DNA from 4 places in the Geodermatophilus sp. URMC 64 genome. Region 2 is predicted to be linked to each of the others. Evidence: riboswitches for the same ligand, from Rfam matches in the RefSeq annotation. Region 2 holds a riboswitch; each other region holds the start of a gene.
What was found. A riboswitch is a leader RNA that binds a small molecule or an ion and turns the genes downstream of it on or off. The one in region 2 is predicted to bind cyclic di-AMP.
Positions count from the first base shown of each region.

Region 1: another riboswitch for cyclic di-AMP. It lies ahead of ACWIYF_RS10920 (aggregation-promoting factor C-terminal-like domain-containing protein); the one in region 2 lies ahead of ACWIYF_RS08905 (C40 family peptidase).
Region 3: another riboswitch for cyclic di-AMP. It lies ahead of ACWIYF_RS16655 (NlpC/P60 family protein); the one in region 2 lies ahead of ACWIYF_RS08905 (C40 family peptidase).
Region 4: another riboswitch for cyclic di-AMP. It lies ahead of ACWIYF_RS02215 (NlpC/P60 family protein); the one in region 2 lies ahead of ACWIYF_RS08905 (C40 family peptidase).

Region 1 is NZ_CP199955.1:2,219,464-2,226,668, forward strand. It holds gene ACWIYF_RS10905 (IS30 family transposase) at 1-477, opposite strand, end outside; gene ACWIYF_RS10910 (MFS transporter) at 789-2,738, opposite strand; gene ACWIYF_RS10915 (class I SAM-dependent methyltransferase) at 2,935-3,576, shown strand; cyclic di-AMP (ydaO/yuaA leader) riboswitch at 3,761-3,914, shown strand; gene ACWIYF_RS10920 (aggregation-promoting factor C-terminal-like domain-containing protein) at 4,213-4,986, shown strand; gene ACWIYF_RS10925 (YkvA family protein) at 5,064-5,486, shown strand; gene ACWIYF_RS10930 (glycoside hydrolase family 13 protein) at 5,483-7,192, shown strand; gene ACWIYF_RS10935 (DUF1707 SHOCT-like domain-containing protein) at 7,202-7,205, opposite strand, start outside.
Region 2 is NZ_CP199955.1:1,798,586-1,805,790, forward strand. It holds gene ACWIYF_RS08895 (DUF427 domain-containing protein) at 1-757, shown strand, start outside; gene ACWIYF_RS08900 (nuclear transport factor 2 family protein) at 752-1,156, opposite strand; gene ACWIYF_RS08905 (C40 family peptidase) at 1,269-1,781, opposite strand; cyclic di-AMP (ydaO/yuaA leader) riboswitch at 1,797-1,930, opposite strand; gene ACWIYF_RS08910 (hypothetical protein) at 2,288-2,479, shown strand; gene ACWIYF_RS08915 (ADP-ribosylglycohydrolase family protein) at 2,476-3,522, opposite strand; gene ACWIYF_RS08920 (hypothetical protein) at 3,551-5,179, opposite strand; gene ACWIYF_RS08925 (hypothetical protein) at 5,164-6,339, opposite strand; gene ACWIYF_RS08930 (hypothetical protein) at 6,341-6,478, opposite strand; gene ACWIYF_RS08935 (serine/threonine-protein kinase) at 6,568-7,205, opposite strand, start outside.
Region 3 is NZ_CP199955.1:3,421,711-3,428,915, reverse strand. It holds gene ACWIYF_RS16670 (DEDD exonuclease domain-containing protein) at 1-221, opposite strand, end outside; gene ACWIYF_RS16665 (D-alanyl-D-alanine carboxypeptidase family protein) at 440-2,188, shown strand; gene ACWIYF_RS16660 (hypothetical protein) at 2,281-2,592, shown strand; cyclic di-AMP (ydaO/yuaA leader) riboswitch at 2,759-2,935, shown strand; gene ACWIYF_RS16655 (NlpC/P60 family protein) at 3,077-4,054, shown strand; gene ACWIYF_RS16650 (M48 family metallopeptidase) at 4,130-5,410, shown strand; gene ACWIYF_RS16645 (glycosyltransferase family 4 protein) at 5,407-6,525, shown strand; gene ACWIYF_RS16640 (AMP-dependent synthetase/ligase) at 6,522-7,205, opposite strand, start outside.
Region 4 is NZ_CP199955.1:451,479-458,683, reverse strand. It holds gene ACWIYF_RS02225 (hypothetical protein) at 1-450, shown strand, start outside; gene ACWIYF_RS02220 (YrdB family protein) at 428-790, opposite strand; gene ACWIYF_RS02215 (NlpC/P60 family protein) at 932-1,999, opposite strand; cyclic di-AMP (ydaO/yuaA leader) riboswitch at 2,016-2,165, opposite strand; gene ACWIYF_RS02210 (phytoene desaturase family protein) at 2,408-3,967, shown strand; gene ACWIYF_RS02205 (YhjD/YihY/BrkB family envelope integrity protein) at 4,014-4,841, shown strand; gene ACWIYF_RS02200 (transglycosylase domain-containing protein) at 4,823-7,205, opposite strand, start outside.

The sequences.
Region 1 (7,205 bases), 420 kb from region 2:
CTGCTGCGGTGACCAGCGCCGTTTCAGCTTGCGCCGGATCCAGGTGGCCAGCTTCCGGTTGGCCACCAACTTGGCCGTCTTGGGCCGCGGACGACGTCCGGCCGCGGCCCGGTGCGCGGCATGGGGCAGATACCGGCCGCACGGATCGCGGTTGCGCCGGATCTCTCGGCTGATCGTGGACGGGGCCCGGCCGAGCTCGGCGGCGATCTGCCGGATCGAGCGCCCCGCACGGTGCAGATCGGCGATCTGCTCCCGCTCGAGCAGGGATAGGTAGCGAGGATGGAGGTCGGGCACCGGGGCCGGAACCGGGCGAGTACGCACCGAGACGTGATCGGCCAACTGGCCGGAGATTCGCAGCCGCTGTCCCTCGATCTGGACACGGCGGATGCCCAGGTCCCACTCGCCGGCCGCGGTCAGCCCGACCCCCGCCTCGGCTGCGGCCTGGCGACGGGGCACGCCCTCGGACCGCAACTGCAGATAGCGCCGCTTGCCCGGATGCGCCGGTCGTTGCCGACGAGGCAGATCCTTGCGGCGGATCCAGGCGTAACAGGTCCACTTGCTCAGCCCGAGCTGGCGAGCGGACTCGGCCACGTTCCCGGTCTTCTCCCACAGGTCGAAGAACAACTGCACGGTCAACGGGTCGGTGGACTGGTACGGCATCGCAACTCCTCGGCGAACGAGGTGTTGCAACGACCGCTAGAACCGGCCCCGCGGGAATGCACCATCTCCGCACATCATCGTGCCGTTGCACCGCCCGGACGCCGTGTGGCGCCCGGGCGGTGCGGTTGCTACGAGGTACGGCCGAGGGCGGCCAGCTCGCGCTGCACCATCTCCTCGTGCACCCGCTCGTCCTCCCGGGCCTTCCGCGGGCTCCACCGGCCGGCCATCACGAAGACGAACGGCAGGAAGAGGATCTGACCCGCGATGCAGACCCACCACCAGGTCTGCCACTGGCCGGGGATCTCCTCGGCGGCCTCGGCGACCGCCGGACCGTTCTCCGCGAGGTACTCGAGGTCGCCGTCCTCGAACGCCGCCGGAGCGGCCTGCAGGTCCGCGGCGTACTGCCCGGCCGCCTGCAGGTTCGCCTGGACGTCGGCGGAGGCCAGGCTGGTGAGCAGCCCGGTCGCCGTCTGCTGGTCGACGCCGAGGCCGGCCATGATCTGCTGCACCGCCGCACCCTGGGCCGCCTGGTCGAAGGGGTTGGCCTGCAGTGCCGCGAGCGTGTCCGGCGCGATCACCTGCACGGTGGCCAGCTGGCCGTCGCGGACCACCGACTCCACGCCGGAGGCCTCGTCCTCGCTCGCGCCCTCGGCGCGGGCCACCTGACCGAGCAGGGTCGCCAGCGACTCCTGGTCCGTCGGGTCGGACTGGACCTGCGCCGCCAGGTCGGGGTCGATGCCCGTGACGATCGCGAACTCCGTCGGGTGCTCCTCCTGCATCGCCGTGATCCGCGAGCCCTGGTCGACCAGGGTCGAGGTCGCGGGGACGACGAGGGTGAGCACCGCCAGCGACACCGTCACGACGATCCGCAGGATCCAGCCCCACACCGCCAGGCCGGTCGCCGTGGCCGCCGGGTTGTGCTTCTCGACGGTCTCGGTGAACGACGCCATCCACGCGACGTAGGCCATGCCGCCGCCGACGGAGCTGAGCACGAAGTAGACGGCGAAGCTGTAGTAGCCGGTGTCCGGCTCGGTCGCCGCCAGCGTGAACAGCACGCCGCCCACCAGGCTGATCAGCGTGCCCACGACCATGAACGGCTTCCGGACGCGCAGCTTGTCCGACAGCAGGCCGAAGAGCACCAGGCCGATGGCGTTGAAGCCCCAGTACCAGTTGGCCAGCCCGTTGGCCCGCTGCTCGGAGTAGCCGTAGACGGTCGCGAAGTAGACGACGACGAAGCCGACCAGCGCGTAGTACAGGAGCAGGAAGACGCTGATCGCGAACGCCGAGCCGACGATGTCGAAGCGCAGCATCTGCCGCCACGAGCCCTTGACCGCCTGCTCCGGGTCGATGCCGGCCGCGCGCGCCTCGATCAGCGCGCGGTCGCGCATGCTCACCATCAGCTGGTCGCGCAGCGCGGGGGAGAGCTCGCGCAGGCCGACGAGCGCGACCAGGAAGACGACGAGCCCGGCGATGCCGCAGACGTAGAACTGGAAGCGCCAGTCGGGGTGGTCGTCGAGGGTGTTGCTGGAGACCGTGGTGACCACCAGGCTGCCGAGCACCGGGCCGAGGGTCCAGAAGCCCATCGCCACGCCCCGGCCGACCTGCGGCGAGAAGTCGCGGATCAGCGCCGGCGTGGCCACCAGGACGATGCCCTCGACCAGGCTCAGCAGCGCGAACAGGACCGTGTAGACGGTCTTGTTCGGCGCGAGCGGCAGCCCGAACAGGATGATCAGGCCGGTGACCAGCAGGCCCCAGACGACGAGGTTGGCGCGGCCCCAGCGGTCGGCCAGCCCGGCGAAGAGCGACGCGAAGGCGCCGACCGCGTTGCCGATGACCGAGACGAACACGAAGAACGTGAACGACATCCCGAAGTCGGCGATGATCTGCGTCGCGACCGCGCCGCCGATGTAGAGCTCGTAGTACAGGACCACCGTCGCGAGCACGGTGATGCCCAGGTAGAGGGCCCGCGGCCCGTTCTCCGGGTAGTGCGGCAGCGTGCGGTCCCAGAACCGGCTCAGGCCGCCCCGCGGGGGCGCGGGGTCGTCGGCGTTGCGCGGCGGGACGGTGGTGGTCGTCACGGTGTTCCCTTCCCCGGCGACGGTGCCGGGCCCCGAGTGCGAGCTCGCCGGGCCGGAGCGCGGCGGGTGTGGTGCAGACCACACCGCGGGGCAGGCTATCGACGCCGTGTCAGCGCAGTCAACGGTCCGTCGAGTCACCCGACGGGGTGTTTCGCTGACACAGCGTCGCGGGAGGACGTCGAGCAGACTTGGCGGCGTGCCGACCGCCGTCCCCGCCGCCTTCGTGCGGGCGCACACGCGCCTCGCCACGCCGTCGCTCGTGCCCGAGGTGACGCTGCACGTCGCCGACGACGTCGTCGCGCTGTGGGACGCGATGGAGACCGAGCAGGGCCGGCCGGCGGAGCAGCCGCCGTTCTGGGCCGCCGCCTGGCCGGGCGGGCAGGTGCTCGCCCGCTACGTGCTGGACGCTCCGGAGGTCGTGGCCGGGCGCGGCGTGCTCGACCTCGGCTCCGGCAGCGGGCTTGTGGCGATCGCCGCGGCGGCGGCCGGTGCGCGCGAGGTGGTGGCCAGCGAGATCGACCCCTACGGGACGACGGCGATCGCGGTGAACGCCGAGACCAACGGCGTGCGCGGGCTCCGCGTGGTGGGCGACGTGCTCGGGGGGCCGCCGCTCGACGTGGACGTCGTCCTGGCCGGGGACGTCTGCTACGACCGCGAGATGACCGAGCGGGTGATGCCCTTCCTCGACGCGTCGCGCGCCGCGGGCGCCGAGGTCCTCATCGGCGACCCGGGCCGGATGTACCTGCCGGCCGAGCGGCTGGCCGCCGTCGCGGCCTTCGACGTCCCGGAGACCGAGGGGCCGGGGATCCGCCGGTCGACGGTCTGGCGGCTGGGCTGACAGGACGACCTGGTTCCGTTTCGTTCGCCCCTACCCATTCCCGCCGTCGAGAAGCTGTCGCGCGACACTCATCACCCCACAAATCGTCGGCCGTGGATTGTCACGACTGCATAACGGCCTCTACGGTGAAGAGGTCTGGTCGGTCGTCACGTCCCCAGCCGGGGAGTCCGAGCGGACGCCGCCGAGTCGCCCACTGCTCGACCACGAGCAACGGGTGAGCCGGGGACCCACCGAAGTACTGGGGTGAATCCCGCCGACCGGGCACGTGTCCGGCGCGGGTAGGGCTGCTTCCCGCCCGAATCCGTCAGCTAACTCGGTAGGCGGCTGACGGAAGAAACGGAGAGCCGCCCTCATGGCGCGCCCTTGCCCCTCCGCACGACCCCGCAGCGCCCGGCACCGTCGCCTCCGGATGCGCCCGCGCATCTGATCGGACGCGGCCGTCCGCCCGGACGCCGCCCGCGGGCCCACCGCTCCCGAGCACCTCGCTCGACCGGCTGACCAGCCGCTTCCCCGGTGCGCCCGCGCAGGCCCGGCACTCCGGCGGACCGCCGTGACCGCTGCCCCGCACATCCGACGCAGCCCCGCAGCCCCGAACGGGCTCTGCTGCGCCCACACCCCCTCGGAGCACCGCCACTCATGAACCTCCGCAGCACGATCTCCGGCCGCAGTACCGCCCGCCGCCGTCCGCCGGCCGTCGGCCGCCGTCCCGCCCTGTACCTCGGCGCCGCCGCCGCCGGCGCGGTCATGGTCAGCGTCCTGTTCGGCGCCGACCCGGCGGCCCAGGCCGAGGCCGGGACGTCGGAGTCGGTCAGCGTGGCCCAGCAGCTCGGCCTCACCGCGCAGGCCGCCCCCGCCGACGCGGCGCGCGACCTGCAGCCGCTGGAGGACCTCGCCGCCAGCCGCAGCACCCGCGAGGCCGAGCAGGTCGCCGCGCAGCAGGCGCAGGCCGCCGCCGACCAGGCCGAGCTCGACCGGCAGAAGGCCGAGGCCGAGGCGAAGGCCCGTGCCGAGGCCGAGGCCAAGGCTCGCGAGGAGGCCGAGGCCAAGGCCCGCCAGGAGGCCGAGCGGGCGCAGGCGGCGCCGGCTGCGGCGCCCGCGTCGTCCGGGTCCAGCTCCGGTTCGGGGTCCTACCAGGACTACGCGCTGTCCAAGCTCGGCGGTGACACGTCCGAGTTCTCCTGCCTCGAGAACCTGTGGGGCAAGGAGAGCGGCTGGAACCCGAACGCGCAGAACCCGACGAGCACCGCGTACGGGATCCCGCAGTTCCTCAACTCGACGTGGGCGAGCACGGGCATCGCCAAGACCTCCGACCCGTACCGGCAGATCGATGCGGGCCTGATCTACATCAACAACCGCTACGGCTCGCCGTGCGGCGCGTGGTCGCACTCCCAGTCCACCGGCTGGTATTGAGCCGACAGCTCGCCTCACCTGACCGAGGGGTCGCCCGTCCCGGGCGGCCCCTCGGGGCGTTCTGGGACCATGGATCCGTGCGCGGCTGGCTGACGGGGCTCGGGATCGCCGCGGCGGTCATGATCGCCAGCTGGGTGGTCCTCGTCCTGCTGGCCCGCCGCCTGCCCGAGGGCACCGCGAAGGAGCTGGCCCGGTTCCTGCCGGCCTGCGTCACCACGGCCCGGCGGCTGCGCGTGAACCCGGCGGTGCCCCGGCGGGCCAAGCTGGCGGTCGGGTTCGCCGGCCTCTGGGTGCTCTCGCCGATCGACCTCATCCCGGAGTTCCTGCCGGTCATCGGCCCCCTGGACGACGTCGTCGTCGTCGCGCTGGCGCTGCGCTACGCGGCCCGGCAGGTGCCGCGCGAGGTCCTGCTCGAGGCGTGGCCCGGCGACCGGCGGATCATCGAGCGACTGCTGGGCCCACCTCGTGCGACGTCCGCCCCGATCGACCGAGAGCGGTGACCGTGCCCGACGCCCCGTGGTGGACCAGCGCCGTCGTCTACCAGATCTACCCGCGCTCCTTCCAGGACTCCGACGGCGACGGCATCGGCGACCTCGGGGGAGTGCTGCAGCGGCTGGACCACCTCTCCGACCTCGGCGTCGACGTCCTGTGGCTCTCGCCGGTGTACCCCTCGCCGCAGGCCGACAACGGCTACGACATCTCCGACTACCAGGACGTCGACCCGCTCTTCGGCAGCCTGGCCCAGCTCGACGAGCTGATCGCCGCCCTGCACGCCCGCGGGATGAAGCTGGTCATGGACCTGGTGGTCAACCACACCAGCGACGAGCACCCGTGGTTCGTGGAGTCCCGGTCGGGGCCGGGCTCGGCCAAGCGGGACTGGTACTGGTGGCGGCCGCCGCGGCCGGGCCTGGCCGCCGGCGCCCCGGGCGCCGAGCCGACCAACTGGGCGTCGTTCTTCTCCGGGCCGGTGTGGGAGCTCGATGAGGCGAGCGGGGAGTACTACCTGCACCTGTTCGACAGGAAGCAGCCGGACCTCAACTGGGAGAACCCCGAGGTCCGGCAGGCGGTCTACGCGATGATGCGGTGGTGGCTCCACCGCGGTGTCGACGGTTTCCGCATGGACGTCATCAACATGATCTCCAAGGACGTCGCCCCCGACGGTCATCTGCACGACGGGCCGCCGATCCCCGGGACCGGCCTCGGTGACGGCTCCGCGTTCTACCTCTGCGGCCCGCGCATCCACGAGTTCCTCCAGGAGATGCACCGGGAGGTGTTCGCCGGGCACGACTCGCGGCTGCTGCTGGTCGGCGAGATGCCCGGCGTCACCGTGGAGGAGGCGCGGCTGTTCACCGACCCGGCCCGCGCCGAGGTGGACATGGTGTTCCAGTTCGAGCACGTCGGCCTCGACCACGGGGCGTCGAAGTGGGACCTGCGCCCCTTGAGGATGCGCGACCTCAAGGCCTCGTTCGGCCGCTGGCAGGCCGGCCTGGCCGACGTCGGCTGGAACTCCCTCTACTGGGACAACCACGACCAACCGCGCGCCGTCTCCCGCTTCGGCGACGACTCCCCGGAGCACCGGCGCAACTCGGCCACCTGCCTGGCCACCCTCCTGCACCTGCACCGCGGGACGCCCTACGTCTACCAGGGCGAGGAGCTCGGCATGGCGAACTACCCGTTCGCCGGGATCGAGGAGTTCCGGGACGTCGAGTCGGTCAACCAGTACGAGGCGGCGGTGGTCGGAGGACGCGATCCGGGAGAGGTCCTGCGTGGCCTGAGGAAGATGAGCCGGGACAACGCGCGCACGCCCGTGCAGTGGGACGGCTCGCCGTCCGCCGGGTTCACCACCGGGACGCCGTGGCTGCCGGTCAACCCCGACCACGTCGAGTGGAATGCCGAGCGCCAACGGGGGGACGACGGGTCCGTGCTGGCCCACTACCGGCGGCTGATCGCCCTGCGCCACGAGAACCCGGTCGTGGCGCTCGGCGACTTCACCCTGCTGCTGCCGGACCACGACGACGTGTACACCTTCACCCGGGCGCTCGACGGCGACCGGCTGCTCGTCGTCTGCAACGTCAGCGGCCGGCCGTGCGCGCTCGGCGAGCTGCTGCCCGAGGCGGTGGACGCCGAGCTGGTGCTGGGCAACCTGCCGGAGGCCGACCCCGCCGTCCTCGGCCCGTGGGAGGCGCGGGTGCTGCGCCCCCGCTGAGGCCGGCGATCAG
Region 2 (7,205 bases):
CGGCATGCGCCCCTGGTGGCCCCTGGTCGAGCCGTCGCCGCGGTGGATCCGCGTCCGGCTCGGCGACGAGCTCGTCGCCGACTCCCGCCACGCCGTCCTGTTCGTGCAGTACGGACCCGAGGCGCTGCCGCGGACCTTCCTGCCGACCTACTTCCTCCCGCCCGACGACGTCCGGCCCGGCGTGCTGGTCGACCCGGCGGACGACGACGGCATGACCACCTGGACCGTGCAGGCCGGCGACCGCCGCGCGGCGCGCGCCGCCTGGACGCACCACGACCCGCCGGAGCACCTGGCCCCACTGGCGAACCTGGTCACCTTCTCCTGGGGCACGGCGCTCACCTGGTTCGAGGAGGACGAGCCGCTGGTCGCGCACGCCCGCGATCCGCACAAGCGGGTGGACGTCGTGCCCAGCTCCCGGGAGGTCCGCGTCGAGGTGGACGGCGAGCTGCTGGCCGAGAGCACCCGCCCGCTGCTGCTGTTCGAGACGTCGCTGCCGGTCCGCTACTACCTGCCGCCCGAGGACGTCCGCACCGAGCTGCGCCCCAGCCCGACGACCTCGACCTGCCCGTACAAGGGCGTGGCCAGCTGGTGGTCGGCGCGGGTCGGCGACCGGGTGCTCGAGGACGTCGCCTGGAGCTACGAGTCGCCGATCCCGGAGAACCCGCGGATCGCCGGCCGGATCTGCTTCCGCAACGAGCACGTCGACCTGATCGTCGACGGCGAGACCCAGGAGCGGCCGGTCACGCCCTGGTCATGAGGTGCCGGAGAGCTGGCGCACGGCCTGGTCGATCGGCGCGCTGTCCTGCTCGACCGGCTCCATGTACAGCCGCGCCCACGCGATCAGACCGTCGTCGCGCAGGCCCATGACGGTCGCGCCCTTCATGAGGAAGGGGCGGCCGTCGGCGTGGCTGCCGCGCCACACCCACTCCGACCAGGTCGTCGTCCCGTCGGTGGTCTCCTTGACGACGCCGACCTGCAGGTCGGGGACGCCGCGGAACATCTGCGCCCAGTTCTCGACGACCTGGTCGCGGCCGCCGAAGCCGCGGTTGGGGTGCACCGGCTGCTCGCTCCGGTAGTCCGGGGCGAACAGCGCGGCGATGGCCTCGAGGTCGTGGGCGTTCATCGCGTCGCGCAGACGCCTGATCGTGGCGTTCATGCCGGGCCTCCCGTGCGTGGGAACGCCCACCAGGCAGCCACCGCGGGCCGGCGCTGTCAATGCCTCCGGTGCCCCGGCCGCGCGATGCACGGCCGGGACACCGGAGCGCGGCTCAGACGAGCCGGCGGGCGCCGACGGCCCCCGGCATGTACGCCAGGTCCACGACCTTGACCGGCTGGCCCGCGGTCGACGCGTGCACGATCTGGCCGTTGCCGATGTACATCGCGACGTGGCTGACCGGGCTGTAGAAGAACACCAGGTCACCGGGCTGCAGCGCGTTCAGCGACACCGGCGTGCCGATGGTCGACTGCATCCGCGACGAGTGCGGCAGGGAGACCCCCGCCGCCTTGTAGGCGAACTGGGTCAGGCCCGAGCAGTCGAAGGAGTTCGGGCCGGCGCCGCCCCAGACGTAGGGGTCACCCCGCTGGGCGAGTGCGGTGTCGACCGCCTTCTGGGCGGCGGCGCTGGCAGCGACGGCCGGGGCTGCGACGGCGGTCCCGCCACCTCCCGGATCCCCGGTGTTGGCGGAGGCGACTCCCGGTGAGAGGACGATCCCGGCACCGGCCAGGAGGGCCAGGGCGGGAGCGGTGAGGCGACGGGCGAGGGACGTGTGTGCAGTCGTCATCGACGACGGTTCTCCTTGTTCTCCGAAGCCGCCTACCGAGTTAGCTGACGGGTTCGGGCTGGGGAACTCGCCCGGCGCGACCGGCCCCCATGACGGTCGCGCTTCACCCCAGTACTGCGGTGGGTCCCCGGCCCGGGCGCCGGCACGCGGCCGGCCGCCCGGTTCGGCGGCGTCCGGGGGGGTTCCCAGGTTCGGGAGTTGTGCGGCCCCGTCCGGACCGCGCAAACGCTAGGAGGGTCTTTGGACCCCGGCGAATCCAGTCAGCGTCGCGTTTCGCGGGTCCGACACGCCCGGCGCAGGGGTGACTCGCCGTCCTGACCAGCGGGAACGTCGAGCCTGGCCGCCGGCCTCCAGCCGGAGCCCGCCCGCCCGGGGGCCGCAACGGGCGGTGCGCGTAACTCCGGCGTACCGGCACGGCACCACGCGGGGTGCTCGGCCGAACCCGCGCCGGCACCGTTTCCCGGCCGCTGCGGCGGGCATCGAACCGGCGGAAGAGGAGGTCGACCATGACCCAGGGACCGACGGGCGGAACCCGCAGCGAGGACCAGGAGCAGGTCACGGCGAACCCGGCGCAGTCGCCGCGGGCCGCGCAGGGCCCGATGTCGGACGACGTCACGCGGGTGCCGGACAACGACGTCGAGGAGGGCGCCGACGCGAAGAAGCCCGGCATGCCCGACGCCACCGGCCCGACCGGTTAGCGCATCCGCTCCAGCGCCGCGGTGAAGCTGGCGTTCCACAGCCCGAGGTAGGGCCAGGTGGCGGCCACCCGCGCGGTCGCCTCGTCCGCCGAGAGCCCCTCCGTGCGGCGCAGCCACGCGCGCAGGACCAGCCCGGTCCGCGACGCGCCGCCGTGGCAGTGCACGAGCAGCCGCCGTCCCTCGGCGCGCAGGGCCGCCATGTCGGCGAGCACGTCCTCGAGGACGACGTCGAGCTCGGTGTTGTAGTCGTTGTCGGCCAGGTAGGCCATGCGCTGCACCTCGTGGCCGAACGGCTCGCCCAGCCGGCACAGCGAGATGACCGCGAAGTCCGCGTCGCTGTACCGGGCGCCGTCGAGGTTGCCCGCCCAGATGCCCGGCAGCACCTCGCGCGGGCCGATCCGCGGGATGACACCGGGGTCGTACGGCGGCGCGGCCCGCCCGTCGAGCGCCGCGGCGAGCTCCTGCAGGTCGTCGAGCCGCCAGGACCGGCCCGCGGCCTCACCGTGCACCACCGACGACCAGCGCATCGGGATGCCGGCCATGCCGAAGGTCGCCCCCGCCAGGGCACCCGCCACCGCGGCGTCACCCGTTGTCTCCCCGCCGGCGTCGATCGCCCGCCGCAGCACCTCCGCGAAGCTGCCGGCGTGCCGGAGTCCCGTGGGGTCCTCGCCGTCCAGCGCCCGGCGCATCGTCCCGGCGAGATGCGCGCTCTCGTGGCCGTCCGGGCCGCCACGGCCACGAGACGGCGCATCTCGCGCGGCCCGGATCGCCCAGGGCAGCGCCTGCACGCGGGACGCCGGCTCGACCGGCTCGCCGGCGACCAGCTTCGTCCCCACGACCAGCGCCGCGGCGAACTCCGCGGTGAACCGGCCGGGCGGGTCGCCGCACATCTCGGTGCGCACCCCGCGCGCCGGCACGGGGAACCGCCGCGAGAACTCGCCGGGCGGCGACCCGGCGAACGGCGCACCCAGCGCGTCGCCCACGGCCGCGCCGACCAGCGCGCCGGCCACCCGGTGCGACCGGTCCATCCGCGGGGCGCTCACCCCGCCGACGTTACGGGGCCGGGTCGGCTCAGCCGCGGCGGCGCCGCTTGGGCGGGTCCGCGGCATCCCCGGACAGCCGGGCCTCCGTCTTCGACGCCAGGGCCCGCGGCCAGCCGTCGTCCCGGGCCAGCAGGGCGAACTGGCGGGCGACGATCCCGGCCACCTCCTCGGCCGGCAGCCCGCACGGGAACAGCACCTCCCGCAGCGCCCACCCGCGGCCGGCCACCTCGGACGACGCCACTGTGACCGCCAGCCGCTCCACCTGCCGGGCGGTCATCTGCCGCGCCGCCCAGCGCAGCGCCGTCCGCAGCGACTTCTCCGGCGTGACCCCGGCCAGCGTCGAGGCCCACTCGGCGTCGTAGAGCACCAGCTGCCCCAGCAGCTCGTCGTGCGCCTTGGTCCACGACGCCGAGGCCCACTGCCGCAGCAGCGCCTCGCGCACCACGGGTCGCCGCGCCACCAGCCCGGCCAGCCCCGGGACGTCGTCGGTCAGCCCGACCAGGGGGACGTCGTGGCCCAGGCCCAGCGCCTGCTCGACCAGCAGCCCCGCCTCCGCGCTCATCCGCGCCACCCGGCGCCCGCGGGCGAGCTCCCGCACGAAGCCCGACGACAGGTCGCCCTGGGTCAGCCCGCCGTAGTCCGTCGTCCGCGCCCGACCGCCGTCGAACACCGCCCGCAGCACCGCGCCGATCTCCACCGCGCGCACCCCGGCCTGCGCCGCCGGGTCGCGGGCGACGGCCGTCAGCAGCGCGGCCTCGACGGCCGCGTCCTCCGCCGCGGCCGCCGTCGCCGCCGACGCCGCGCGCGGCGACTGCAGCCAGGATCCGACACCCGGCGAGGCCAGCACCGTGGTCAGCTGCGCGTCGGTCAGCGCCGCGGGGTCGAGCTCCATCCACTCGTCGGCGAACAGCCACGCGTCGAGCGCGTCGAAGCCGCCGACGTCGTCGGGGCAGAGGTCGCCCTTCGCCGCCGCCTCCAGCAGCGCCCGCGCCCGCGCGCCGTTCGCGGCGTCCGCGGGCGGCGGCCGGTACGAGCCGACGAGCACCCGCACGGCGGCGGCGTCGCCCATCGTCTCCGCCGTCCGCACGTGCAGGGAGACGCCGGCGGTCAGGGCACGCGGCAGCACGTCGAACACCATGGACACCGACGGCAGCTGCACGACCCCGCCGCCGGACTCCACAGCCGCGAGCACTGCGGCCACCGGTGCCACCAGGGCGTCGATCTCGTCGGGCGTCAGCGCCGGCACCGACCGGCGGGCGGCCGGCACCCGTATCGGCGCGGCGTCCCGGGACGGCTCGGCGCCGAGGGGCAGCGCGGTCACGAAGCCGCCGGCCCGCTGCAGGGCGAGCACGTCGCGCGCGGTCAGCGCGCGGGCGCCGTCCCACAGCAGGTGGACGACGTAATTGCCCTGCCGACCGAAGTCGTCGGAGACCACCGGCACCTTCGAGTAGGCCAGGCGGCCGCCCGAGCAGGAGAGCACACCGAACGCGTCGCCGTCCGTCGGCTGCCCGATCAGCGAGCCGAGCGACGACCGCGACGTCCCCAGGGCCTTGGGCCAGTCCCGCGACATCGCGAAGACGCCGAACCCCGGCCCCTCCAGCGTCCGGCTGGCGGAGGTGTAGACCAGCTGCGGGCAGGCGGTCATGCCCGCGGCCATTCGGCCAGCGCCTGCTCCAGCTCCAGGCCCTCGCGGGGGATGAACCGGTGCCGCGCCAGCAGCACCAGCAGCGGGTCGAGCACGCCGGTCGGGGAGATCGACGGGTAGTGCCCGGCCTGCGGCTCCGACCCGGTGGCCGACACCGCGTGCACGGTGGGGTCGGGCAGCCGGCCGAGCAGCGCCGTCAGCAGGTTGGAGCCGCCGTTGTTCTCGAGGAAGTCGACCAGCCGGCCGCTGTTGGCCCGCACCTCCTCGAACAGCCGCGGCAGCCCGGCGGGGGAGAGGTCGGCGTCGCGCAGGGCGTCGGCCGGGAAGTCCGGCCGCGAGCAGAGCTTGTCGGCCTTGGCCAGGATCACCGACGCGGAGACGTCGGCGAGGTAGGCGTCCTTCTTCAGCCCGCGGGCGCTGCGCAGGAGGTCGGCCAGGTTGACCAGCATCTGGGTGGGCCGGGCCAGCCCGATCGAGGACTCGCCGGGGTCCGCGGTCGAGGCCAGCCCGGGGAACATGCCCGGCGAGAGGACGACGATGACCGAGCTGGCGACGTAGAGGAACTTCCCGAACCGGCCGAGGTCCTCCTTGCGGTAGAGCTGCTCGCCGGAGGCGTCGAAGAAGACGACGTTCATCGACCGCTCCGGCGCCCCGCGGCTCGACCGCCGGAACACCACCGTCAGCGGCTCCGGGGACTGCCCCTCCTCGAGCAGCAGCGGGGTCAGCGGCAGCTGCCGCTTGTCGACCAGCAGCGGCTGGCGGTGGTTCAGCTCGAACCGGTCGGCGCTCTCCTCGTCCATCTCGACCGAGATGTCCAGCGGCGCCAGCGCCCCGGCGTAGAGCTGGTCGAGCAGCACGGTGAGGTAGGTGCTCTTCGACGCGCCGGTCAGCCCGACCAGCCCGACGACGACGGTCGGCCGCTCCAGGTAGTCCGGCGGCAGCCGGTGCCCGTTGGGGCAGACCGCCGCCAGCCGCCGCGCGTCGCCCAGCGCGGCCTCGAACTGCGTCGACCGCGCCGGGCCGGGCTGCTCCACCGCGCGGAACGGCTCGGTGAGCCGCTGCCAGCGGGTCTGCCGCGGCGGCGGGGCGACCCGCTGGCCGGCGGAGTTCTGCCACGCCGAGAGGTGGAACCGCTCGAGGCAGCGGGGGCAGACGAAGGCCTTCGCCGGCATCTCAGCGCACCGTCAGCACGAAGATCAGCAGCGTCGACAGCGCGAAGACCAGCAGCAGCACCTGCTGCCGCCGCAGGTAGCGGTGCCGCCGCGCCTCGAGCGCCTGCTGCGCGAGCGCCCGCTGGTACATGCCGGTCAATGACCCTCCTCGCTGGCGCTCGTCGGGCCCTTGCCCGGCGGCGGTGCTGTGTTCATGGGTGACCTCGCAAGCTCGGTCACTTGGGACTCCTATCCGAAGGCGACGTGGTAGAGGACGGCGAGGACCAGCCCGGCGAGCATCCCGAGCAGGACGGCGACCCCGATCGCCACCGCGTAACCGGTGGAGGTGTCGGCGATCGCCCGCTCCAGCCGGGACAGGTGGTAGCGGGCGACCTCGACGACCGCGTCCAGCGAGCGGAAGTCGCCGAGCACGGTCCGCGGTGAGGGGATCTCCGAGGCCTGGCCGAGCCAGCGGGTGCTCTGCTCGACGTCGCGGGCCAGTTCCGACAGGGACGGACGGCGCTCGGGCTGGAACCGCAGCGCGTGGGTGACGCTGTCGAGCAGGTTGTGCGGTACCGGCGCGAGGTCGATGCGCCCGGCGCGCAGCTCCAGCCAGTAGTCGGCGGGGGAGAGCTCGTCGTCGGGGTCCACGGGATGCCGCGCGCCGGCGGCGTAGGCGATCACCATGCCCCAGCTGTAGACGTCGCTGGCCTCGGTGAGCGGCAGCCCCTGCAGCTGCTCCGGGCTGGCGAACAGCTTCGAGCCGAAGCCGGCCATCGCCGAGGTGACGGTTCCCGCCTGCTCGGTGCCCAGGTAGCGGCTGATGCCGAAGTCGACGAGGAAGACGCCCTTGTCGCTGATGATGATGTTGCCGGGCTTCACGTCGC
Region 3 (7,205 bases), 1.6 Mb from region 2:
AACTCGCCGAGCACCTCGCCGCCGCGGACCTTGACCGCGCCGATCTCGGTGATCGCGCTGTCGGCCGGGGAGCCGCCGGTGGTCTCGAGGTCGACGACGACGAAGGTGACCCCCGACAGCGGCGTGCCCAGTTCGTCGATCGTCCCCTGCACGTAGCCCGGCGGGTCGAAGACCGCGGCGCCGGCCCGGGGAGCGGGGAAGAGTCCGGGGAAGGCGGGCACGGGGCGGACGGTAGGTGGGGGCAACGACAGTCCCGGGGACGCGCGCCGGTCGGTCAGGGCTCCCGGCCCACCCGATTTGGGGGCCGCGAGCGGACATTCGTGGGTGCCGCAGGTCGCCCGCGTGGGGGAAACTTGCTTCTCACCTGGCGGGACGCGGGGGCCCGGGACAGGATCCCCCTCGCCGCTCAGAGCAGGCCAGACAGCCCAGAGGTGGTCCGATGCCCGTGCGCTCCCGGTGGCGCACCCGACGCCGCTCGTCGGCGTCCCTCCTGGCGGTCGTGGCGGCGCTCGTGCTGGCCGTGGTCTTCCCGCTCGCCGTCCCCGCCGGCGCCGACCCCAGCGACCAGCCGGGCGGCACCTCCGGCGTCCTCGACTCCTCGGCGCTGGACGAGTTGCAGCAGCGCGCGGCCGAGGTCCAGGTGGGGCTGCAGGAGCGCCAGGTCGAGATCGTCCAGGCGCAGGAGGAGCTCGCCGCCGCCCAGCAGGACGTGGACGCCGCCCAGGCGGTGCTGGACGACACCGAGGGCGTGCTGGCCGAGCGCCAGGCCGTGGTGGCCCAGTACGCGGCGGCGGCCTACCGGGACGGCGGCTCGCTGACCCCGCTCACCGTCCTGCTCAGCGGGGGCGACCCCGGCGACATCGTCTCCGCGATGGGCTACCTGGAGGCCGTCGACCGCTACACCGCCGACGTGCTGGCCGCCGCGGAGCAGCAGCGCCAGGCGGCGCTGGCCGACCAGTCCGCCGCGCAGGCCGCGCTGGACGAGGCGAAGCGGCGGGCCGGCGAGGTGCAGGAGCAGATCGACGAGCTCGAGGCGCAGGCCGAGGCGGTGACCGACGACCTGGGCCGGGCCCTCGACGTCGTCGACGACCAGCTCACCCAGCTGCAGCGCGAGCAGCTCGACGTCAACTCGCGGACGGCGGCCAACTGGCGGGTCTACCTCAAGCAGCTGGCCGACGCCGGGATCGTCGCGCCGGCCGCGGCGGCCCTGCGCGACCCCGAGTCCTCACTGCCCCCGGGCCTCGAGCCCGTCGCCTCGCAGGCCGGCGGGGCGCAGCGGGGTGCGGCCCAGATGCCGCGCCAGCCCACCTCGCTGCTGGTGCTGCCCGCCGAGACCCTGAACGCGGTCACGGCCGCGATGGACGCGCTCGGCAAGCCCTACGCCCCCGGCACCGCCGGGCCGGACTCCTGGGCTTGCGGCACGCTCGTCCAGACGGTGTACCGGTCGGCCGGGATCCAGCTGCCGGGCGACCAGGCCGGGCTGTTCGCCGTGACCACGCCGGTCGACCCCGCCGACGTGCTCCCCGGCGACCTGGTCTTCCTCGGCACCGCCGAGTCCGGCCTCGGGCACGTCGGCATCGCCCTGGACCCGCAGACCATGCTGGCCGCCGACGCGCGGGCGGGCGCGGTCGTCGTCCGCAAGCTGCCGGCCGACCAGGTGCTGGGCATCGGCCGGCCGAGCCTCGGCCAGCGCGCGCCGGTCGACGCGCCCGGGCCCACCGGCGGGGCTCTGAAGGTCGAGTGCGGCAACACCGTCTACCCGCCGAGCTACGACGGCGCGCGGGCGTGGGGCGGCTACCCGAACGGGCTGATCCCGCCCAGCGCGATGTGCCCGATCGGCGTCGGCGGGCACCAGCTGCGCTGCGACGCCGCGGCGGCGTGGAAGGCGATGTCCGCGGCGTTCGCCGACGCCTTCGGGTCGCCGATCTGCATCACCGACTCCTACCGCAGCTACGCCAGCCAGGTGAAGCTCTACGGGGAGAAGCCCGCGCTCGCGGCGGTCCCCGGCACCAGCAACCACGGCTGGGGTCTGGCGACCGACCTCTGCGGGGGCATCCAGACGTACGGGACGCCGCAGTACACCTGGATGGTGGCCAACGCCGGCCGGTTCGGCTGGCTGCACCCCACCTGGGCCGATCCCGGCAACGGCCGCGAGGAGCCCTGGCACTGGGAGTACGCGGGCACCTGATCGGCGTCCGTGTCAACCCCCGGACGCGAGAACGCACCGGAATTGTCGGTGGCCCCTCCTACCGTGCGGACGACTCACGGAGGAGAGAAGCGATGCTCATCGACTGCGACACCTGCACCGCCCGCGGCACCGGCTGCGCCGACTGCGTCGTCACCGTGCTGCTCGGCGCGCCCCCCGGCTGGCAGACCGACGACCCGGTGGTCGTGGCGCTGCCCGACCGCGCACCCACCACCGCCCGTGCCGGCGCAGAGCCGGTCGCAGAGGACGTCGTCGTCCCGAGGCCGGGCGTCGTCGTGGACTTCGACGACGTGGAGCGCCGCGCCGTTCGCGCGCTGGCCGACGTCGGCCTGGTGCCCCCGCTGCGCCACCGGTCCGGCGGAGCGAGCGGCCGCCGGATCGGCTGAGCCGGCACGCCTGGCGTCGGACCTGCGGACCTCACGCGGCGCGCCAGTGATGCTGCTCGCAGTGACGATCACGACAATCACAGGGGGGTCGGTTTGTCACAACTGCATCACGCCCGTACGGTGGCCGAGTTCGACCGGGTGGTCGTCGCCCCACCGGGGTGGCCTCGGTCGAGCACCGCCGAATCGTCCGACGGCACGTTCCTGTGCCCGAGGAGGAACCGGGGACCCACCGCAGCACTGGGGTGAATTCAGCGTGCGCCGGCTCGCCGGGGCACGGAGATAGGGCGCCATCTTCCCAGCCCGAACCCGTCAGCTAACTCGGTAGGCGGTAGCTGAGGAAGAAGGAGAGCCGCCGCACGTGGCGACGCCTCGCCCTGCCCTGGGGCATGCACGCGAACGAAACGACAACAGCCATCCCGCCCGCACCCGCCGCTCCGCCTGGCTCCGCTCCGGGCTCCTGGTGGGTGCCACCACGGCGCTGACCGTGACCCTCCTACCCGGCACGGCGACCGCCGAACCCGGCCGGGCCACCACGCCCGAGCAGGCGGCCCAGCTGGTCGCCGACGCCAGCCACCAACTCGAGGTGGTGCAGGAGCGGGTCAACACCGCCCGCGAGGAGCTCGAGCAGCAGCAGGACGCCGCCGAGGCCGCCGACGAGGCCGCCGAGGAGGCGCAGCAGCAGCTCGAGGAGCTCGAGGGGCAGATCCGCGAGATCGCCCGCAGCGCCTACACCACGGGGGGCGACGACGTCACCACCCTCAACGCGCTGCTGACCAGCGACTCGGCCGACGACTTCGTCTCGTCGCTGGGCACGCTGAACGCGATCGCCGGCCACACCAACCAGGTGGTCGACCAGGTCTCGGAGGCGGCCGACGCCGCCGAGGCCGCCCGGGTCGACGCCGACGAGGCCGCCGCCAAGGCGCAGCGGACGCTCGACGGCATCGAGGCCCAGGAAGCCGACCTGAAGTCGCAGATCGCCGACTTCCAGGAGCAGTACGACCGGCTGAGCGCGGCGCAGCGGCAGCAGGTGGCGGAGTCCCACGGTGGCCAGGCGGTCGCCGCGGCGGCGGTCGCCCCGGCGGCCGCACCGGCGCCCGCGGGCGGCGGCAGCGCCGCCGCGCAGACCGCGGTGAACACCGCCCTGGCCCAGGTCGGCGACCCGTACGTGTGGGGCGCGGGCGGTCCGAACAGCTTCGACTGCTCGGGCCTGACTCAGTACGCCTACGCGGCGGCGGGCATCAGCCTGCCGCACTCGAGCAGCATGCAGTCGCGGATGGGCACGCCCGTCTCGCGCTCGGAGCTGCAGCCGGGTGACCTGATCTTCTTCTACAGCCCGGTCAGCCACGTGGCGATGTACATCGGCAACGGGCAGATGGTCCACGCCTCGACCTCCGGCCAGCCGGTCAAGGTCGTGAGCGTCGACGCGATGCCGGGCTACAACAGCGCCCGCCGCATCGGCTGAGACGAGGATCCGGCGAGCGCCGGTGACCCGCACGGGTCACCGGCCCTCGCTGTGCCCGCCCCTAGGATCGACGGCGTGAGCTGGGCGGGGCGGGGGAGTGCCCGCGTCGCGCTGGCCGCGGCGGTCGTCCTGGGCGCCGCGTTCGTGCTGGTGGTGGTCCTCCGCACGCCGTGGACCGTGCTGCCCGCACCGCCGGGCGGCCACGTGCCGGTCGACCCGACCGCGGGCCTGCCGGCGGCCGTCGTCGACCGCGCCGACTCCTTCGCCGCCGCGCTGCGGCCGGCCTCGCTGGCCAACCTGGTCCTCGGCCTGGCGGTGTCCGCGGGGCTGGGGCTGACCCGGCTGGGCAGCCGGCTGGTCCGCGCGGTGGCCGCTCCGCTCGGCGGCGGCTGGTTCTGGCAGGTGGTCCTGGGCACGTTCGCGCTCACCGTCATCGGCCGGCTGGTCACGCTGCCGCTGGCGGTCTACGGCGAGGTGGTCCGGCACCGCTACGGGCTGTCCACCCGCATCTGGCCACTGTTCCTGCGCGACGTCGGCGTCTCGACGGCGATCGACGCCGGCCTGACCGCGCTCACCGTCCTCGTGCTCGTCGTCCTCGCCCGCCGGATGCCGCGGTTCTGGTGGGCCTGGGCCGCGGCCGCCGCCGCGCTGCTGGTCGTCGTCGGCTCGTTCCTCTACCCGGTGGTCATCGAGCCGGCGTTCAACCGCTTCGACTCCCTGCAGGCCGGGCAGCTGCGCACGCAGATCCTGGCGCTGGCCGAGGAGAACGGCACGCCGGTCGAGGACGTGCTGGTCTCCGACGCCTCGCGGCGGACGACGGGGCTGAACGCCTACGTCTCCGGGTTCGGTTCCACCCGCCGCGTCGTCCTCTACGACACGGTGCTGCAGACGCTGCCGGACGACGAGATCGAGTCGATCGTCGCCCACGAGCTCGGTCACGTCTCCACCGACGACGTCCTCACCGGGACGCTGCTCGGCGCGCTCGGAGCCGCCGCCGGCGTCGCCCTCCTCGGCTGGCTGCTGTCCTGGGCCCCGCTGCTGCGCCGGGCCGGCGCCGACGGGCTGGGGGACCCCCGCGTGATCCCGCTGGTGCTGCTGCTGGTCGGCGTCGGGATGCTGCTGACGACGCCGGTGCAGAACCTCGTGTCGCGGCACATCGAGGCCCGCGCCGACGTCCACGCGCTGGACCTCACCGCGGATCCGGACGCGTTCGTGTCCATGCAGCAGAGGCTGGCCGAGACCAACCTCGCCCAGCCGGACCCGCCGGCGGCGTGGCAGTGGTTCTTCGGCAGCCACCCGACCACGGCCGAGCGGGTGGCCATGGCCGCGGACTGGGTGGCGCTGGACCGGCGATGAAGACCCTCGTCGTCACCAACGACTTCCCGCCGCGGCAGGGCGGCATCCAGACCTTCGTCGCCGCGCTGCTCGAGCGCCGCCCGCCGGACTCGCTGGTCGTGCTCGCCTCCCGCTCACCCGGCTGGGAGGCCCACGACGCGGCCCTGCCGTACCCGGTGGTGCGGCGGCCGACGTCGGTGCTGCTGCCGACCCGGGCCACCGCGCGCGCCGCCGTGGCGCTGGCCCGCGAGCACGGCTGTGACACGGCGTTCTTCGGTGCCGCCGCCCCGCTGGGCATGCTCGCCCCGGCGCTGCGCGCGGCCGGGGTGCGTCGGCTGGTGGGCGCCACCCACGGGCACGAGACCGGTTGGGTGGCACTGCCCGGCGCGCGGCAGCTGATGCAGCGGATCGCCGCGGGCCTGGACCTGGTCACCTACATCAGCGCGTACACGCACGGCCGGCTCGCCCCGGCGCTCGCCGACCGGGTCGCCATGGCCCAGCTCTCGCCCGGCGTGGACGTGGAGGCGTTCACGCCGGCGGCCGACGGGGCCGCCGTCCGCCGCCGGTACGGCCTGGGGGAGGCGCCGGTCGTGGTCTGCGTGTCCCGGCTCGTGGCGCGCAAGGGGCAGGACGTGCTGGTCGCCGCCTGGCCGCGGGTCCTGGCCCGGCATCCCGGCGCCCGGCTGCTGCTGGTCGGCGGCGGTCCGGCCGAGGCCTTGCTGCGCCGGGCGATCGACGCCGGCGGCCTCGGCGGCTCCGTCGTCCTCACCGGGGGCGTGCCGGCCGCCGAGCTGCCGGCGCACTACGCCGCGGGCGACGTCTTCGCGATGCCGTGCCGGACCCGCCGCGCGGGCCTGGACGTCGAGGGCCTCGGCATGGTGTTCCTCGAGGCCGCCGCGTGCGGACGGCCCGTGGTGGCCGGAACCTCCGGCGGCGCCCCGGAAGCCGTGCGGGACGGCGTCACCGGGCACGTCGTCGAGCCGCGGTCGCCCGAGGCCGTGGCCGCGGCGATCAGCGGCCTGCTCGACGACCCTGCCAAGGCGCAGGCCATGGGCGCGGCCGGCCGTGCCTGGGTCGAGGAGCGGTGGTCGTGGACGACGATCGCCGCGACGTTCGCCGGCCTGCTGGAGGGCTAGCGGGAGTAGAGGGCCTCGACCTCGTCGCCGAACTCCTTGAGGACGGCGGCGCGCTTGAGCTTCAGGCTCGGCGTCAGCATCCCGTTCTCCTCGGTGAAGTCCGAGCCGAGGACGCGGTACTTCTTGATCGCCTCGGCGTGCGAGACCGCCTTGTTGGCGTCGGCCACCGCCGCGTCGAGCTCCTTGATCAGGTCCTCGTCGTCCCGGAGCTTCTCCACGGGGGTGTCCTTCGGCTTGCCCTTGGACTCCAGCCAGGCGGGCAGCGCCTCCTCGTCGAGGGTGATCAGCGCGCCGATGAACGGCCGCTGGTCGCCGACGACGATGGTCTGGCTGACCAGGGCGTGGGCGCGCAGCCGGTCCTCGAGGACGGCGGGGGCGACGTTCTTGCCGCCCGCGGTCACCAGGATCTCCTTCTTGCGGCCGGTGATCTTGAGGAAGCCGTCGCCGTCGATCTCGCCGAGGTCGCCGGAGTGGAACCAGCCCTCGCCGTCGATCGCCTCCCGGGTGGCGTCCTCGTTCTTCCAGTAGCCGCGCATGACGATGCCGCCCTTGATGAGGATCTCGCCGTCGTCGGCGATCGCGGCGGAGACGCCGGGTAGCGGGCGGCCGACGGTGCCGATGCGGAAGGCCTCGTCGTGGTTGACCGCGGCGGCCGCGGTGGTCTCGGTGAGCCCGTAGCC
Region 4 (7,205 bases), 1.3 Mb from region 2:
GGGGCCGACCGGGCGCAGGCCCGCGCGGCGCACCGGCGCTGGCAGGCGCTGCACCACGCGGCCAGGGCGCCCCGGGGGCTGGCGCTGCGCACCGCCGTCCTGGGGCCGCCCGACGAGGCGGAGGACCGGCGGTTCGGGGACCTCGACGTCGAGGTGCGCCGCTGGCCGCTGCCGCTGTGGCCGCACCTGCTGTGGGAGGTGCTGTCCGGCCCGGGCGGCACGGTGCTGAACGAGCACCTGGTGCGCGCGCCGGGCTCGCCGGTGCCGCCTGCGGCCGCCGGCGGGCTGCGGGCCTGGGAGCACGTGCTCGACGACGTCGTCGGCCTGCCGGGCGCGGTGAGCGTCGACCCGGGTGTGGTGACCCGCTGGGAGATCCACCTCCCGGACGGCGTCCGCGCGCAGTTCGTCTGGGGGCTGCTGCAGCAGGTCAGGCCGCCGGCGGAGGGGTGACCAGCGCGGACGGCGGGCCCGAGAGCACCGAGCCGAGGAGGGCGGCCACTGCGAGGACGGCGGCGAGCCGCGGATGCCCGGACACCGCGAGCGCCAGGACCGCGGAGCCGTAGACGACCGCCTTGGTGGCCACGGCGAGCACCGCGATCTGCACCGGCGCCTGCGGGGCGGCGAACACGCCCCAGAGCACGGCCGCGACCAGCGGTGCGCCGATACCGGCGAGCACCCGCCCGGTGGTGGAGTCCGGCAGCGACCAGGCGCCGACCGCGAGCGCGGCGAGGGCGGCCAGCTCGGAGGCGAAGGCCACGGTGACCCAGGTCCAGTTCCACGTGTGCGCCATGGCTCCTGCTCCGTTTCGTGATCGACGATCCGTTTTGAGAGCAGTGTTCTCGGACGATGGCGCCCTGTCAACCGTGCACACGACGGAGCCCCCGGCCGCGGGGGAGGCGGCCGGGGGCTCGGAAGGCGTGCGGGCGGGGACTCAGCCGGCGATGCGCCGCATCGCGGTGATCGTGCCGACGGCGTCGATGCTGGCCACCTTGACCACGTCACCGGACGTCGGTGCGTGCACCATCTGGCCGTTGCCGATGTAGATCCCGATGTGGCTGACCGGGCTGTAGAAGGCGATCAGGTCACCGGGCTGCAGCTCGGCGCGCGAGACCGCCTGACCCATGCTCGCCTGCTGCCTGCTGGAGTGCGGCAGGCTCACGCCGGCGGCCTTGTAGGCGTACTGGACCAGCCCGGAGCAGTCGTACGAGCCGGGGCCGGCGGCCGCCCAGACGTAGGGCTTGCCCCGCTGCGCCATGGCCGTGTCGACGGCGGTCTGCGCGGCCGCACTGCTCGCCACGATCGGCCCGGAGGGCAGCGGCTCGGCGCGCTCGGCCCGGCTGGCGCGGTCGCCGCTGTGGCCGGCCAGCGCGGTGGTCGCCTGCCGCTCCTCGGCGGAGAGCCGGCTGAAATCGGCCTGGTACTCGTCGACCTGCTTCTGCAGGTCGGCCTGCTGGGCGGCGACCGCGTCGAAGGTGGCCTGGGCCTCGGTGGCCGCCTTGGCGGCCGTGGTCTGCGCCTGAGCGGCCACCTGGCTGGCCGCGGCGGCCTCGCCGAGGATCTCGTTCTGGTGGCCGGCGACCATCTCCAGCGTCGACATGCGGGCGACGAAGTCGTCGGCGCCGTCGCTGGTCATCAGCGCAGAGAAGCCGTTGAGCCCCTCGCCGGTGAAGGCGCTGCGGGCGATGCCGCGGACCTGCTCCTGGGCGGTGGCGAGGTCGGCCTGCGCCTGGGCCAGGGTGGCCTCGGCGGCGCGGACGGCGTCCTGCTGGGCGGTGAGCTCCTCGCGCGCGTCGTTGAACTTCTCGGTGACGGCCTCGAGGTCGTGGGCGCGGGCGGCCATGAGGGCGGCCGCCTCCTGCGCGGTGGCGGGGTCCGGCGCGGCCGAGGCCGGCACCGGGACCAGCGCGACGCCGATGGCGCCGGTGAGGGCGAGGACCGCGCGACGCGCGGTGATCGGCAGGAGGTTCGGGCGCGGGAAGGACGTCCGAGGGGTCGCCATGGTCTGGCGGCTCTCCATTTCTTCCGAATCAGCCGCCTACCGAGTTAGCTGACGGGTTCGGGCTCAGAAGGCGCCCGGCGGGCCGGCCTGGAGGGCCGGGTCCGCTTCACCCCGGTGCTTCGGTGGGTCCCCGGTCCGGCGCCCGCGTCTCGCGCGGTCCACCGGTTCGGCGGCGCCCGGCGGGTGTCACTCAGTAGTGACTCAACGCCCCGACGGACATACAGACGGTAAGCGGATGACCGCCTCGTGACAATCACCCGGATGTGATTTGTGCACCTCTTCACAACCGATTGCACTTCAGGCCGCACGCTGGGTGACGAGGATCGGGCCCCACCTCCGGGAGTGTCATGTGAACGTGAACATGGCGACCTGGGCAAACGCGTTCCGGACGGTGGTTACGGTGCGCAGATGCCGCGTGCGCGCTACGACGTCGTCGTTGTCGGAGGTGGACATAACGGCCTGACCGCCGCCGCCTACCTGGCCCGGGCCGGCCGGTCGGTCCTCGTGCTCGAGCGCCGGCGGGAGGTGGGTGGGGCCGCCGTGAGCCGGCAGCTCTTCGACGGCGTCGACGTCCGGCTGTCGGCCTACTCGTACCTGGTCAGCCTGCTGCCCGACCGCATCGTCACCGACCTCGGCCTGGAGCTGACGCTGCTCGACCGGGCGGTCGCCTCCTACACCGCGGTGGCCCGGGGCGGTGAGTCCCTCGGCCTGCTGGTCGAACGGGACGAGGGCCCGGCGACGGCCGCCTCCTTCCGGGCGCTCACCGGGTCCGACGCCGAGCTGGCGGGCTGGCAGCGGTTCTACGGCCGGCTGGCGACCCTCGCCGAGGACCTCGCGCCCACCCTGACCGAGCCGCTGCTCGCGCCCGGCGAGCTCGCCGGCCGGCTGCGCGACCCCGCGCTCTGGCACGACCTGCGCGAGCGGCCGCTCGCCGACGTCGTCGCCGACCACCTGGCCGACGACGTCGTCCGCGGGGTGGCCCTCACCGACGGGCTGATCGGCACCTTCGCCGACGTGCACGACGCGCGCAGCGCCGCCGGCCGCTGCTTCCTGTACCACCTGATCGGCAACGGGACCGGGCGCTGGCGGGTGCCGGTCGGCGGCATGGGCGCGGTCACCGGCGCGTTGGCGGCGGCGGGCCGCGCCGCAGGGGCCGAGCTGGTCACCCGGGCCACGGTCACGTCCCTGGAGCCCGGCCCGGGCGGCGTCACCGTGCACTGGACGGGCGAGGACGGCGACGCCGCGGCCGAGGCCGGGCACGTCGTCGTCGGCGCCGCGCCCACCGTGCTCGCCGAGCTGACCGGGACCGACGCCGGACCCCGGCCGAGCGGCGCGCAGCTGAAGGTGAACATGGTGCTCGCCCGGCTGCCGAGGCTGCGCTCGGGCGCCGACCCCGCGACCGCGTTCGCCGGCACCTTCCACGTGGACGAGGCGGCCGGCCAGCTCGACGCGGCCTACGCCCAGGCGGCCGCCGGGCAGCTGCCCGCGAGCATCCCGTTCGAGGTGTACTGCCACTCGCTGACCGACCCGACCATCCTCGGGCCGGAGGCGCGCGCCGCGGGCCTGCACACCCTGACGCTGTTCGGCCTGCACACCCCGGCGGAGCTCTATGCCGCGGACAACGAGGGAACCCGCGCCGAGGCCGTCCGGCGGGTCGTCACCCAGCTGGACGCGCACCTGGCGGAGCCGCTGCTGCACTGCCTGGCGCGCGACGCGCACGGGCAGCCCTGCCTGCAGGCCGCCTCACCGCTCGACGTGGAGGCCGCGCTGGCCATGCCGGGCGGCCACATCTTCCACGGCGACCTGGACTGGCCGGTGGCCCGCACGCCCGAGGAGGCCGGCACGTGGGGCGTGGCGACCGCGCACCCGCGGATCGTCGCGGCGTCCTCGGGTGGAACCGTGCGCGGCGGCGCGGTCAGCGGGCTGGGCGGCTACGCGGCCGCCCGGCACCTCCTCGCGGGCCGCTGAGGCCGTCCGAGGGGCGCGGGGACGCCGGGCCTGGTGACATGACCCGGTGCGGCAGCGCTGGACGCAGGAGGCAGCGGAGCTCCTGCAGGCGATGCGGCGGCGGCTGCACGGGCGCGACCTCGCGCTGATCGCCGCCGGGCTCACCTTCTACGCGGGGCTGGCCGTCGTCCCCCTGCTGGTCGTGGCCGTCGCGCTCACCGCACGGCTGACCTCCCCCGAGACGGTCCGGGAGCTCGGCGCCCGTCTGGCGGAGCTGTTCCCCGCCGCGGTCGGTGCGCCGGCGGCGGTCCAGCGGCTGGTCGACGCGGGAGTGGGCCTGGACCTGCTGGGGGGCCTGCTGGCGCTGCTGCCCATGTCGCTCTACGGCGAAGGGCTGCGCCGGGCGTTGCTGCGGTTCAGCCGGCGCCGGGAGTCGATGACGGCGTGGCGCGGGCGCCTGCTGGCGCTGCCCCTTCTCCTCGTGACGCCGCTGCTGCTCCACCCGCTGCTGCTGGCGGTCGAGGTGATGGCCGACCTGGCCCGCACCGGCGGGCCGGCCGCCACCCTCGGGCGGGTGGCCGTCGGCTTCTACTCCGTGCTGGCCGTGCTGACCGTGCCCCTGCTGTGGGGCTTCCAGGTGGTGGCCGGCGCCCGGGTCGGACGGCGGGCCCTGCTCGTCGGCGTCCCGCTCACCGCGGCCTGCCTGTCCGGTTTCCTGCAGGGCTTCGTGCTGTTCCTGTCCCTGCCGCTGGACCTCGGGGCGCCCTTCGGCGGGATCGCGGTGGTCGGCGGGGTGGCCGCCGTCGGCCTGTGGCTGTTCGTCCTCCACCTGGTGCTGCTGGGCGGCTGGCTGCTCACCCAGTCCCTCGACGAGCGTCAGTCGTCGTCGCCCTGACCGGGGCTGTCCGGGAAGTCGCCGGGCGGTCGGCCGGGCTGCGGCCCCTGGCCGGCATCGCCCTGGTCGCCGTCCCCCTGGTCGTCGGCCGGGGGGTCCGGGGCCGGGGGCGGCGGCTCCTGCTGCGGAGGTGGCTGCGGGGCGGGTTCCGGCTCGGGTTCGGGCTCCGGCCTCGGCTCGACGTAGTCGGAGCCGTTGCTCACCCGGATCATGACCACCTGGCCGGGCACGGCGCGGTTGCGGGGGCTCAAGCCCACGAACGTGCCCGCGGGGCGAGAGCTGTCGACCCGCACCGTGGTGTAGGCGAAGCCGGCGTCGGCCAGCGCCCGCTGGCACCGGCTGACGCTCCCGCAGCTCGGCACCGGCTTGGTGTTCCCGTTCTCCACCGTCTCGTCGGCCGGCGGGAACTCTCCGCTGCCCCGCGCCTGGAGGATGGGCTCCATCGCGTCGTGCCAGATCGTCGCCGGCTTGTTGCCGCCGAACCCGCCGACGTCCTCGTTGCGCTTGGGGTTGAGCACCATGACGCTGGCCGTGATCTCCGGCGTGTAGCCCACGAACGCGGCCGAGAAGTTCTCCTGCGAGGTCCCGGTCTTGCCGGCGATCTGGTGACCGGGCACGTACGCGCGCCGGCCGGTCTGGCCCCCGTAGCCGGGCTCGACGTCCTTGCGCAGCATCTGGTTCATGGTGTTGGCGATCCCGGGCGCGATCGCCTCCGGCGTGCACCGGTCGTGCACCAGCGGCTGCCCGTCGTCGCCGAGCACGTCCTCGCCGTTGCGGTCCAGCAGCCGGGTCACCGGGACGACGTCGCACTGCGTACCCCCGGCGGCGAAGGTCGAGTAGGCGCTGGCCAGCCCGAGCGGGCTGGTCGGCTCCGAGCCGAAGGTGAACGAGCCGCGGTTGTCGTCGATGATCTGCTGCGGCAGCGCGGGGTCGTTGAACTGGAACAGGCCCATCCGCTCGGCCATCCGCACCGGCTCCTCGACGCTGCCGAGGGCGTCCTCCAGGCCGAGGAAGTAGGTGTTGGAGGACTGGTACAGCGCCGTGGTCATGTCCAGGGTGCTGGCGTAGCGGCCGGCGTTCTCGACGTCGTAGGGTTTGCCGCCGTCCTTGTAGACCCGGGACACGTACGGGTCCGACGTGGTCAGCGTGTAGTGGCTGCCGAAGCCGCGGGCCAGCGCGGCGGCCGCGACGAAGACCTTGTAGGTCGACCCGGAGCCCTGGCTGGGCGCCACGTTGAGGTTGTAGGACTCCTGCGCCGGGTCGTCGATGTCGTAGCCGAAGACCCGGTTGACGCTCATGGCCAGCAGGTGCCCGGTGCCGGGCTGGACGGCGGTGAACATCGCGGCCCGCGACTCGCCCAGCGGCAGCGTCTGCAGCACCGCCGCGTCGCCCGCCCGCTGCAGGTCGGGGTCCAGGGTGGTCTGGACGACGTAGCCGTTGTGCTCCAGGTCGTCCTGGGACAGGCCGAGTTCCTGGATGAGGTACTGCTGCACGAAGTCGCAGACGTAGGCGCCGACCGAGGCCTGCACGCAGCCGCGGCGGGGCGCCGGGCCCGGGGCGAGGCCGAGCGGGGCCGCGGACGCGTCGGCCGCCTCCTGCGCGGTGATGTAGCCCTGGTCGGCCATCCGCGAGAGCACCTCGTTGCGCCGCGCGGTGGCCGCCTCGGGGGCGGTGAACGGGTCGTCGTGCGTCGGGCTCTGCACCAGCCCGGCCAGCAGCGCCGCCTGGGGCAGGGTGAGTGCGGCGGCGTCGACGCTGAAGAAGGCACGCGCGGCGGGCTGGATGCCGTAGGCGTTCTGCCCGAAGTACACGATGTTGAGGTAGCGGGCGAGGATCTCGTCCTTGCCGTACTCGTCCTCGAGCGCGAGAGCCAGGCGGGCCTCCCGCAGCTTGCGGCCGACGGTCTGCTCGACCGCGGCGCGGCGCTCCTCGGGGGTGTCCGCGGTCTGCAGCAGCGTCTGCTTGACCAGCTGCTGGGTGAGCGTCGACCCGCCCTCCTGCACGCCGCCGGAGACGATGTTGGTCAGCAGCGCACGCGCGGTGCCCTGGACGTCGAGGCCGTTGTGCTCGTAGAAGCGGGCGTCCTCGATCGCGACCATCGCCTGCTTCATGACCTCGGCGATCTGGTCTGAGGCCACCGGCGCGCGGTTCTCGTCGTAGAACCACGTGATGGGCTCGCCGTTGGCCGCGAGCACGACGGTGTTGCCGGCCGGCGGCTCGTCGGTCAGCTCGACCGGCGGCTTCCCGAGCAGGCCGGTGGACTTCTGCGCAGCCAGCGACGGGCCACCGATCCAGGGGAAGAGCAGACCGGCCAGGAGAACCCCGGCGACGACGATCGTCGACAGCAGCTTGAGCAGCGTGCTG